DNA from 3 places in the Kitasatospora azatica KCTC 9699 genome. Region 3 is predicted to be linked to each of the others. Evidence: riboswitches for the same ligand, from Rfam matches in the RefSeq annotation. Region 3 holds a riboswitch; each other region holds the start of a gene.
What was found. Region 3 has a riboswitch for cyclic di-AMP ahead of BR98_RS40120 (hypothetical protein). Riboswitches for the same ligand answer to the same signal wherever they lie in the genome.
Positions count from the first base shown of each region.

Region 1: linked by a shared signal. The riboswitch ahead of BR98_RS35700 (transglycosylase family protein) and the one ahead of BR98_RS40120 (hypothetical protein) in region 3 are both predicted to bind cyclic di-AMP.
Region 2: linked by a shared signal. The riboswitch ahead of BR98_RS16180 (M23 family metallopeptidase) and the one ahead of BR98_RS40120 (hypothetical protein) in region 3 are both predicted to bind cyclic di-AMP.

Region 1 is NZ_JQMO01000003.1:5,689,812-5,693,052, reverse strand. It holds gene BR98_RS35705 (hypothetical protein) at 190-1,101, shown strand; cyclic di-AMP (ydaO/yuaA leader) riboswitch at 1,646-1,808, shown strand; gene BR98_RS35700 (transglycosylase family protein) at 1,816-3,048, shown strand; gene BR98_RS35695 (permease) at 3,127-3,241, opposite strand, start outside.
Region 2 is NZ_JQMO01000003.1:1,134,109-1,137,349, forward strand. It holds gene BR98_RS16175 (hypothetical protein) at 1-596, shown strand, start outside; gene BR98_RS16180 (M23 family metallopeptidase) at 586-1,413, opposite strand; cyclic di-AMP (ydaO/yuaA leader) riboswitch at 1,425-1,590, opposite strand; gene BR98_RS16185 (YiaA/YiaB family inner membrane protein) at 1,757-2,044, shown strand; gene BR98_RS16190 (alpha/beta fold hydrolase) at 2,158-2,982, shown strand; gene BR98_RS16195 (TetR-like C-terminal domain-containing protein) at 2,982-3,241, shown strand, end outside.
Region 3 is NZ_JQMO01000002.1:1,446,430-1,449,670, forward strand. It holds gene BR98_RS06745 (hypothetical protein) at 1-154, shown strand, start outside; gene BR98_RS06750 (DUF11 domain-containing protein) at 210-656, shown strand; gene BR98_RS06755 (glycoside hydrolase family 16 protein) at 685-1,224, opposite strand; gene BR98_RS40120 (hypothetical protein) at 1,350-1,940, opposite strand; cyclic di-AMP (ydaO/yuaA leader) riboswitch at 1,944-2,131, opposite strand; gene BR98_RS06765 (helix-turn-helix transcriptional regulator) at 2,282-3,049, opposite strand; gene BR98_RS06770 (class I SAM-dependent methyltransferase) at 3,192-3,241, opposite strand, start outside.

The DNA.
Region 1 (3,241 bases), on a different contig from region 3:
GGAGCCTGGCCGGTTCGACCGTTGACACGGATCGAGCGTGATCAACTTCGCAGCCGGATCCTCACACTCCGTCACATCAGTAACGGCAGCGCCGGATTTTGCCGCGATTGACCCGACTTGCCCCTGGCTGACCCCCGGAACGGCAGCCGGATGCGGAATGATCGCGCGCATGTCCTACGATTCTGCGCCATGAGCACTGCAGCCATCCCGGGCGCACCACTGCCCGTCCGCACGCCAGGCTCCCGGGCACGGGGGCGCCACCGTCGGCCCGAGCGGCCCGAGGTGCCGGCCGGCGCGCCGGCGCTCGTCCTCGCGGTCCCCGCCGAGGCGACCCCGGAGGCGGTCGCGGTGGTGAACGAGCTGCTCTCGGTGATCCGCGGCGAGCAGCCCGGCATCGAGGCCGCGGCGGGCTGGCTGCCCGGCCCGTCGGCCGCCGAAGCCGCCCAGGCCGCCGAGGGCGAGACCGGCGGGCAGCCGACCATCCCCACTGTCGAGTCGCTGCTGGGCGCGGCCGCCGAGGCCGGGCTGCCCGCGCCGGTGCTGGTCCCGCTGCTGTTCGGCCCGCACCCGTACCTGCCGCAGCTGCAGCAGCTGGCCGCCGACACCGGCGCGCTGCTGACCGACGTGCTCGGTCCGCACCCGCTGCTGGCCGAGGCGGTGCACGTGCGGCTCTCCGAGGCCGGCCTGGCCCGCGCCGACCGGGCCCGGCTGTTCGCCATCGCCACCTCGGCCGACGGCGTGGTGCTGACCACCGTCGGCGGCGAGGAGGCCGCCGCGGCGGCCGGGATCACCGGCGTGCTGCTCGCGGCCCGCCTGGCGGTGCCGGTGGTGGCGGCCGCGCTGGACGTGCCCGGCTCGGTGGCCGGCGCCGTCGAGCACCTGCGGGCCACCGGCTCGCAGCGCCCGGCACTGGCTCCGCTGGTGATCGGTCCGGAGGCGGCGGGCGACCTGCTGCTCGGCGCGAGCGAGCAGACCGGCTGCCCGAGCGCCGCGCCGCTGGGCGCCTACCCCACGGTCGGTCAGCTGGTCGCCTCGGCGTACCTGGCCGCGCTGCCCGCGCCCGTCGAGGAAGACCCGCAGGAGCCCGCCGAGCAGGCCTGAGACCTCTCGGTAGCCCTCGCACCAGTTCAAGGCCCCGTTGCCGCCCGCCAGGGCGGGAGCGGGGCCGTCGGCGTTTCCGGACAGGGGACACGCCGGCGGCCGACCGGAGCACCGGAGACGCCGGCGGCGGACCCGAGCACGGAAGACGGCGGGCAACCCGAGCTGACGGGACGCCAATGACCGGGCAAAACGGACATCTGAGGGCGAGTCGGCTTTGGTCTCGAAACGGTAACTGCGGGACCTCGGGCCCGGTCGCGGGCGGTCGGAACGGACCGCTGAGGCTGGGTCAGGAAAGGTCCGTCCGCCGACGAACCGTCACCCTGAAGGACCGGCAACTCCCCCACCGCCGAGCCCCCTTGGCCCAGCGGGCGCCGACACCCCCTCAGATACCCACCCCGGTCGATCTTGAAGGGCTGGTGAAGGCGATGTGACGCCGATCACAGCTGTTTGCGGATTCAACTTATCTCTGTCTAACGTGCTCCCCGTTCGTGGTCACACGGACCCAGTGGGCCGGACGCCGAGTCCTGCCACCGGCACCGCTGGCAGCGCGAAAACGCACCACGGCAGGAGCGGGGGAACCAGGTAAGCCGCCCCGGCACCGGTCCACGGACCGGCCGCCAGGGGCTAGGGGTGAAGCCGTGCTCAGCACGGCCGGGCAACTCCAGCCCGAATCCGACAGCTCACCTCGTAGGCGTAGGAGAGGAACGCGTCTTCATGCTGCCCACCACTGCCACGGACCGCCCGTCCCGCACCGCCAAGCGCGTCATCGCCGCGACCGGCCTGATCGGCCTGGGCCTGACCCTGCCGTGCGTCACCGCCACCACCGCCTCCGCCGCGCCGGTCTCGGTGTGGGACAAGGTCGCCGCCTGCGAGAGCAGCGGCAACTGGTCGATCAACACCGGCAACGGCTTCTACGGCGGCCTGCAGTTCACCTCCTCCACCTGGGCGGCCTACGGCGGCACCCAGTACGCCCCGCGCGCCGACCTGGCCACCAAGGACCAGCAGATCGCGACCGCCGAGAAGGTGCTCGCCGACCAGGGCCCCGGCGCCTGGCCGGTCTGCTCCATCCAGGCGGGCCTGACCCGCGGTGGCGCGGCCCCGACCGTGGACACCAGCGCCGCGGCGAAGAGCCAGCCCGCGCAGACCCCGCAGCCCGCGCAGACCCCGAAGGCCGCGCAGACCCCGAAGGCCGACCAGGGCAGCGCCCAGAGCCACTCCGGCCACCGCGGCGCCTCCCAGGACGCCACCGCGGCCGCACCGCAGCCGACCACCACCACGGTCAACGAGAGCTACACCGTGGCCTCCGGTGACTGGCTGTCCAAGATCGCCCAGAACCACAACGTGGACGGCGGCTGGCAGAAGCTCTACGAGCTCAACAAGTCGGTCCTGACCCAGGGTCCGAACCTGATCTACCCGGGTCAGCACCTCACCCTGGGCACCAAGACCGTGGTCACCCCGGCCCCGGCCACCCAGAGCAGCGACAAGTCCTCGGACAACGACGCCGCCAGCGCCCCGGCCACCCCGGCCGTGCGCACCACCAGCGCCCAGACCACCACCGCCACCACCGCCAGCGCGCAGACCGCCACCGGCGCCTTCGCCAAGGCGATCACCTTCGCCGAGTCCCAGGTCGGCCAGGCCTACATCTGGGGCGGCACCGGTAACGGCGGCTGGGACTGCTCCGGCCTGACCCAGGCCGCGATGGCCAAGGCCGGCGTCTCCATCCCGCGCGTCGCCGCCGACCAGGCCGCCGCCAGCACCCGGGTCTCGCTGAGCAACGTTCAGCCCGGCGACCTGCTCTTCTGGTCGAACAACGGCAGCGCCTCCGGCGTCTACCACGTCGCCCTGTACATCGGTAACGGCAAGTACGTCGAGGCCGCCAACCCGAGCGCGGGCGTGAAGTACGAGACCATCGCCAACTACACCCCGGACTTCGCCGGCCGGGTCTGACCCCGCCGCAGGACCGATTGAAGGCCGCTCCCCGTACCCGGGGAGCGGCCTTCGGCCGTGAGCTGACGGGGCCTGAGTTCAGCGTGGCGCGGGCCCGGGTGCGCGGCGTCGGCGGGTGTACCGGAGCAGCGCGCCGAAGACCGCCGCTCCGATCAGCGCCCCGAGCAGCGAGGCGCCGCGGAACCAGGGGGCG
Region 2 (3,241 bases), on a different contig from region 3:
TGCTGACCTGGCCCCGGCTGTACGCGCTGCTGCTCTGGCAGGCCGGGGTGGACACCGAGGACCTGGACGCGGTGCGGGCCTGGCTGGCCGGTTTCCGCGAGCTCGGCGAGGCGGAGCGGATCATCGCACTGGCCGCGCTGACCGAACTGGACCAGCCGGAGGGCGTCGAGGGCTGGACCGAGGGCGTGCTGCTCTCGATCGGGATGGCCACCGACGGCGCCCGGCTGCTGGTGGAGAACCGGCTGATGCAGCGCAGCTACCGCAACCTGGCCGGGCTGAACGCGCTCGGGCTGCCGATGCCGGCCGAACTGTCCGGGGACTTCCCGGCCTTCGAGGCGGCCGTGCAGGCCGAGGCGCTGCGGCTGCTCGGCGAGTGGACGGTTCCCGGACTGCCGGAGCTGCTGCTGACGGAGTACCAGGACCTCGCGCCGGAGCCGGGCGCGGCGGAGGTCGACCGGTACATCGTCCAGCGCGGGCTGGTGGAGCTGCCGGACATCGCCGACTGGCCGACCGACGAAGCCGCCGCCGAGGCGGGCGACGAAGCCGCCGGACAGGCCAACGAGGCCGCCGGAGCGGCGGGGGACGCTACGGAGTGACGCCCTGCGCCTGCAGCCAGGCCACCGGGTCGACCGGGGCCGCGCCGCCGGGGCGGACCTCCAGGTGCAGGCGCGGGCTGGTGCCGCTGCCGGTGGCGCCGACCTTGCCGAGCGCCGTGCCGGGGGCCACCTGGCCGGCGGTGACGGTGATCGAGGCGAGGTTGCAGTACCAGAGCTCGGTGCCGTCGGGCAGGGTCTGGATCACCCGGTAGCCGTAGCTGCCGGACCAGCCGGCCGAGCTCACGGTGCCGCCGGTGACGGCGACCACGGGGGTGCCGGCGGGGGCGGCGAAGTCCAGTCCGGTGTTCAACTGCGCCCAGGGGGAGCCTGGCGCGGTGAGGGTGTACTTGGCGACGGGGAGCCGGGCCTGCGCACCCTGCGGTGGGGCGGCCTCGACCGGGGGAGCCGGCTCGGTCGGGGCCTGCGGTGCCTGCGCCTCGGGGGCCTGGACCTGCGGGGCCTGCGCGGCGCGCTTGGCGGCGGCCTCCTGCGCGGCCTCCAGGCGGGCGGCCTCCTCGGCGGCGGTGCGTGGGTCGGCCTGCTGCTGGATCCGGGCGGCCAGCGCCAGACCCGGGTCCGCGGCGCTCGCCGCGGGGCTCTCGTCGGGTGCGATCACGGCGGTCGCCGGGGCGCTCGCCGGGGTGGCGGCCGCGGCAGCGGTGGCGGTCAGGCCGGTGGTGGCGCCGAGTGCGGCGGCCATCGCGGTGACGCCGAGTACCGGGGAACCGGAGCGCGACTGGCGGGGCAGCCGGTGGCGGGGAGTCTCCTCCGGCGCACCGGCGTGATCGAGCAGAGCCGGAGTATGCGTCAACGCCACGGGGGCGCGCTCCTTTCCTTCCCTCGCGCCTACCGGGTTAGCTGACGGGTTCGGAGAGGAAGGTCTCCTACGGACCGGCCCCTGATGGGAGACAGTCCGATTCACCCCAAGGAACGGTGGTTCCCCGGCTCCCTTGCCCGCATTTTTGACAGGTTCAGGATTAGGCGACGGCGCACGGTGCCGTTCGGGTACGGCGTTGCCGACCGCGCTGCGTTATCAAACGTTAATCCCAGGAGCCCCTGATTCCAAGCCATACCAGGGGGATTGGCACACCCTTACTTTGGGTGCCGAACTGAGTACGCGTACTCATGTGACGGGCACCGGAGTTGGCGATCCTTCAAGCATGACTTCCTCGGTTCAGCCGCGGACCACGTCCGCCTACTACGTCCAGGCGATCCTCTCCTTCGCCCTCGCCGCCGGTGGCCTTTCCATCGGCATCGCCTATCTGCCGGTCAGCGCCTGGATGCGGGCTTTCCTCGCGCTCGGCCTGCTCTACACCGTCACCTCCGCCTTCACCCTCGCCAAGGTGATCCGTGACCGGCAGGAGGTCGGCGAGATCGTCACCCGGGTCGACCAGGCCCGACTGGAGAAGCTGCTGGCCGAGCACGACCCGTTCCGGGTCGAGAGCTGACCCGGCGGTCCGGAGGCGGTGCCCAGGAGGGGTTGACGGCTATGGCTATTAGCCATAGCTTTGTGGGTGTCGGTAGCAGCCGGCACCCACCTCGTCAGGCCAGGAGGCCCGTCGTGAACGCCACCACCGCACCGCAGACCCGGTACCTGCAGCTCGCCGGCGGCACCCTCGCCTACGACGACACCGAAGGCGAAGGCACCCCCGTGGTGCTGCTGCCCGGGATGCTCGACTCCCGCGCCGTCTACCGGCACCTGCGCCCACTGCTCACCGCCGCCGGACACCGCGTGATCACCATGGACCTGCGCGGCTTCGGCGAGTCCTCGATCGCCTGGGACGACTACGGCCCGGCCGGCGCCGCCGCCGACGCCCTGGCCCTGCTGGACGAGCTGGGCATCGAGCGCGCCGTGCTGGTCGGCAGCTCCTACACCGGCGCCAGCGTGGTCAAGGCCGCCACCACCGCGCCGCAGAAGGTCGCCGGGATCGTGCTGGTCGACGCCTTCGTCGAGAACCTGCCGCAGAACGCGCTGATGCGCGGCCTGGTCCAGCTGACGGGCTCGGCGGTGCTCGCCTTCCCGAAGGTCTGGGGCTGGTACCTGAACAAGATGGCCTACCCCGGCGGCGTCACCCCCGAGATCGCCGCCTACAACGCCCGCCTGGAGGCCGCGCTGCGCACCCCCGGCCGCAAGCAGGCCACCCGGGGCTACGTCCGCGGCAACTCCTCGCCGATCGGCTGGACCGAGGGCGTCGAGTGCCCGGCGCTGGTGCTGATGGGCACCAAGGACCCCGACTTCCCGAAGCCGGAGGTGGTGGCCGACCGCCAGGTCAAGGCGCTGAACGGCCGCAAGGTGATGATCGACGGCGCCGGCCACTACCCGATGGCCCAGTTCCCGCAGGCCGTCGCCGACGCCCTGCTCCCCTTCCTCACCGAGGTGTCCTGATGCCCCGCGCCGGACTGACCCCCGATGCCGTGGTCGACCACGCCCTCGCGCTGATCGACGAGCAGGGCCCCGAGACCCTCACGCTGGCCGCCGTGGCCGCGCGGGCCGGGGTGGCGGCCCCCTCGCTCTACAAGCACGTACCCGGGGGCCTGGCCGGACTGCGCCGGCTGATCGCGGCCCGGGTGACCGGCGACCTGGCCGCCCGGCTGCGCGCGGCGATCGCCGGACTGCACGGCCAACCGGCCGTGGAGGCACTGCT
Region 3 (3,241 bases):
GCGACCGGGCCAACCGTTCCAGCTCTCCTCGCTGCCGAGCAAGCCGCTGCTGGACATGCACGTCCAGGCTGCGGAGTTCATGGAGATCGCCCGTAACCCCAGCCGGATGATGTCCCCGCGTGTCGACGGCGCCCCGCCGGAGGAGGAGACGTAGCGTCGTAGCTCTCCAGAGCTGCGGCGAAAGGCCAGGACCGATGAGGCGGAGCTGGGTGAGCGCGGTACTCGTGCTCTGCGCGGTCGGCGCGCTGACGGCGGCCGGTCCGGCTCCGTCCGGCGCCGACCTGCAGGTCGTCCCGCTCGATCCCGATCCCGTCGCCGCCGGTGGCAGTACTACCGTGCATGCCTTCGTCGCCAATGGTGGGCCCGAGGTGGCGGGGGCGTTCACGGTGACGGTGCGGGTGCCGGTGGGGGCTCGGGCGGTGGGGCCGTACTTTCCGGCGGGGTGTGTGGCGAGTGAGGCCGGCCGGGTGGTGCGGTGTGCGTTTCCGGCGGGGTTGCCGCAGTTGCGCAGTGCGACTGCGCTGGTGCCGGTGCGGGTGGCTGACTGGGCGTCAGGGACCTTGTACGGCGGTTGGGTTACGGTCAGGAGCGACGACGACCCGGATCGGTCGAACAACACGGGGTCGTTCGTGATCCGGGTCGCCGGGTCTGACTAGGGGGTCGGGCTGAGGCCGGGCCGGCTGATCAGCGGTAGACCCGCACGTAGTCGGCCGCGGTGGTGATCGGGGTGGAGCTGGTCGGGGCGGAGTGGTACTGGCCCGCGCTGATCGACAGGTTGAGGATCAGGTAGGCCGACCAGTTGGCGCCGACACCGGTGTTGTCGGAGAAGACCTTGACGCCGTTGACGTACCAGTCCACCGAGTTGGCGCCGTAGTAGGTGCCGATGGTGACCCACTGGCCGGGCTTGACCGCGTTGGCGTCGGTCAGGTACTTCTGGCCGCCGTTGACGTGGTTGGTCAGCTCGAGCAGGTTCGGGTTGTCCGGGTGGTACTCGAAGGAGTCGATCTCGTTGCCACCGTTCTGCCAGGTCCACAGCGCGGGCCAGGCACCGGTGCCGCCGGGGAGCTGGACCCGGGTCTCGGCGTAGTCGCCGGTCTTGACCTTGAAGCCCTGCTGCGTGCCCTCGGTGGTGAGCAGACCGGTGGTCCAGGCCTGCTTGCCGTTCTCCAGGGTGTGGCTGCTGGGCTGGGCGGTGAAGGTGGCGACACCGTTCGCGAGCGACACGTCGGACGGGTCGAGCCAGTCCAGCTTGTTGTCGTCGGGGTTGTGGTTGCCGTACTTGAACGAGCTGGTGGTGGAGGTGTTCCAGCGCGAGGTGTCCAGCGGGCCGTTGAACTCGTCCGACCAGGTCAGCGACTTGCCGGGGATCGGCGAGCCGGTGGTGGGGGACGGGGTCGGGGTCGGCGTGGGCGTCGGCGTCGGGGTGGGCGTGGGAGCCGGCGCCGGGGTGGGCGTGGGGCCGGCGCGGGAGCGGGGGCCGGCGCGGGCGCCGGGGCCGGAGCCGGGGTCCCGTTGCCGACGGTCAGCTTCTGGGTGGCCAGGTTGTGCCAGGCACCGGCCTGGTCCTGGTAGAAGCCGAAGATGTTGTAGGTGCCTGCCGGGAAGCTGCGGCTGCCGGTGGTCAGCGAGACACCGGACGGGCAGATCTGCGCGTTGCTGCGCGAGCCCGGGAAGTCGAGGTTGTTGCCGGCCGCGTCACGCACGCCGACGCCGAGCGTCTTCACGGTGAAGCAGGAGGTGGCGTGCACGGTCAGCGCGGCGCTGGTGGCGACGCCGGTGGCGGCGGTGGTGGGGGTCAGCCGGTCCTGGGTGACGGTCGGCGTGGCGGTCGGGGAGGGGTTCCAGGACCAGGCGTGGGCCTGGCCGACCATGGGCACGGCGAGCAGACCGAGTGCGCCGGCGAGGACGCCGAGGCGGGCAGGCGTGGCGGAAGAGATCATCTAGGGTCCTCTTGCGACGCCTTCGGGGTTAGCTGTCGGGTTCGGACCGCAAGATGGCCCGGCCGTCATGGGAAAGGGACGGCCTCACCCCAAGCCGCTACCTCGCCCGGCCTGCCCGGAGGGCACGCGGAGCAGGGTCGTGGCATCACTGCCTTGGGTCCCCCGCTCCTGCCTGTCAGCGGTGCTGTGGTACCGACCGACGGGCAGGCAGGATTCGGCGTCCCGGCGGTTGGGCCCGCTGCTGGTGGCGGACAGCTTGAGCGTAGGCAGATGATCTGATCATCATCAATGTCACAGAGGTCACAGGGGAATCAGTCGTCATCCGCCCCCGGGAGGCGCTCTCAGCTGCCGACCGGCCGACCCTGCCACAGCGTGCCGACCGGTCGGCCCTGCCACAGCGCCGCCGCCTCGACCCGGCTGTGCACCTGGAGCTTCGCGTAGGCGTGTTCCAGGTGCTTGTCCACGGTGCGGGCCGAGACCTCCAGCCGGTGCCCGATCTGACGGTCAGTCAATCCCTGGGCGAGCAGGTCGAGTACCGCCGACTCACGGGCCGTCAGCGCGGCCCGCTGCGGCAGCGGCGGCGGGGCCAGCCGGTCCAGCGCGTGGCTGAGCCGGGCCCGCAGCAGGGCCGCCGAATCCAGGTCCGGCTGCCCGAAGTCGCTGCCGCTGCGGTTCACCACCAGGCAGACGGTGCGCCGCCCGGTCGGCGCCCAGCCGGCCGGGAAGGCCATCGCCAGTTGGTAGTCCGCGTGCACCCCGCCCAGCACCTCGTTGTAGGTGCCGAGCCGGTGGTACTCGGTCAGTGACTGCAGGTCGGAGCGGCGCAGCGGCACGCCCGGGCCGTTGATGTCGGTGTGCCGGAAGAGCGGGTCGGCGGGGGCGTGACGGTAGAAGCCGGCCACCGCCTCCGGGCTGAACAGGTCGACCGGCGTGTGCACCGGGAAGCGCCCGGCGGGAGTGCGGGTGGACCAGGTCAGGCTGTCCCCGGGAACCGTGCGGAGCAGCAGTGGCAGCAACGCCGGGAGGAGGGTCTCCTCGTCGACGGCGTCGAGCAGTAGGTCGATCACGGCGCAGATGCGTCGCAACCCGGCCTCCCCGGACGGAGCCACTCCAGAAGCGTGCTCCCTCCGGGGAGACCGGGTCAAGCCGGGCCCCGACAAACCCGGCCCGATACCGCCCGGCCCAACAAGGGCGGCCAGTGGCGGTGGTCCAGCGGCTGCGGGCCACCGGAGGCGGCCCAGCGGCGGCGGTCTAGCGGCTGGCGGCGTACACCCGGTTCACCGGGCTCTCGGCGGCCAGCC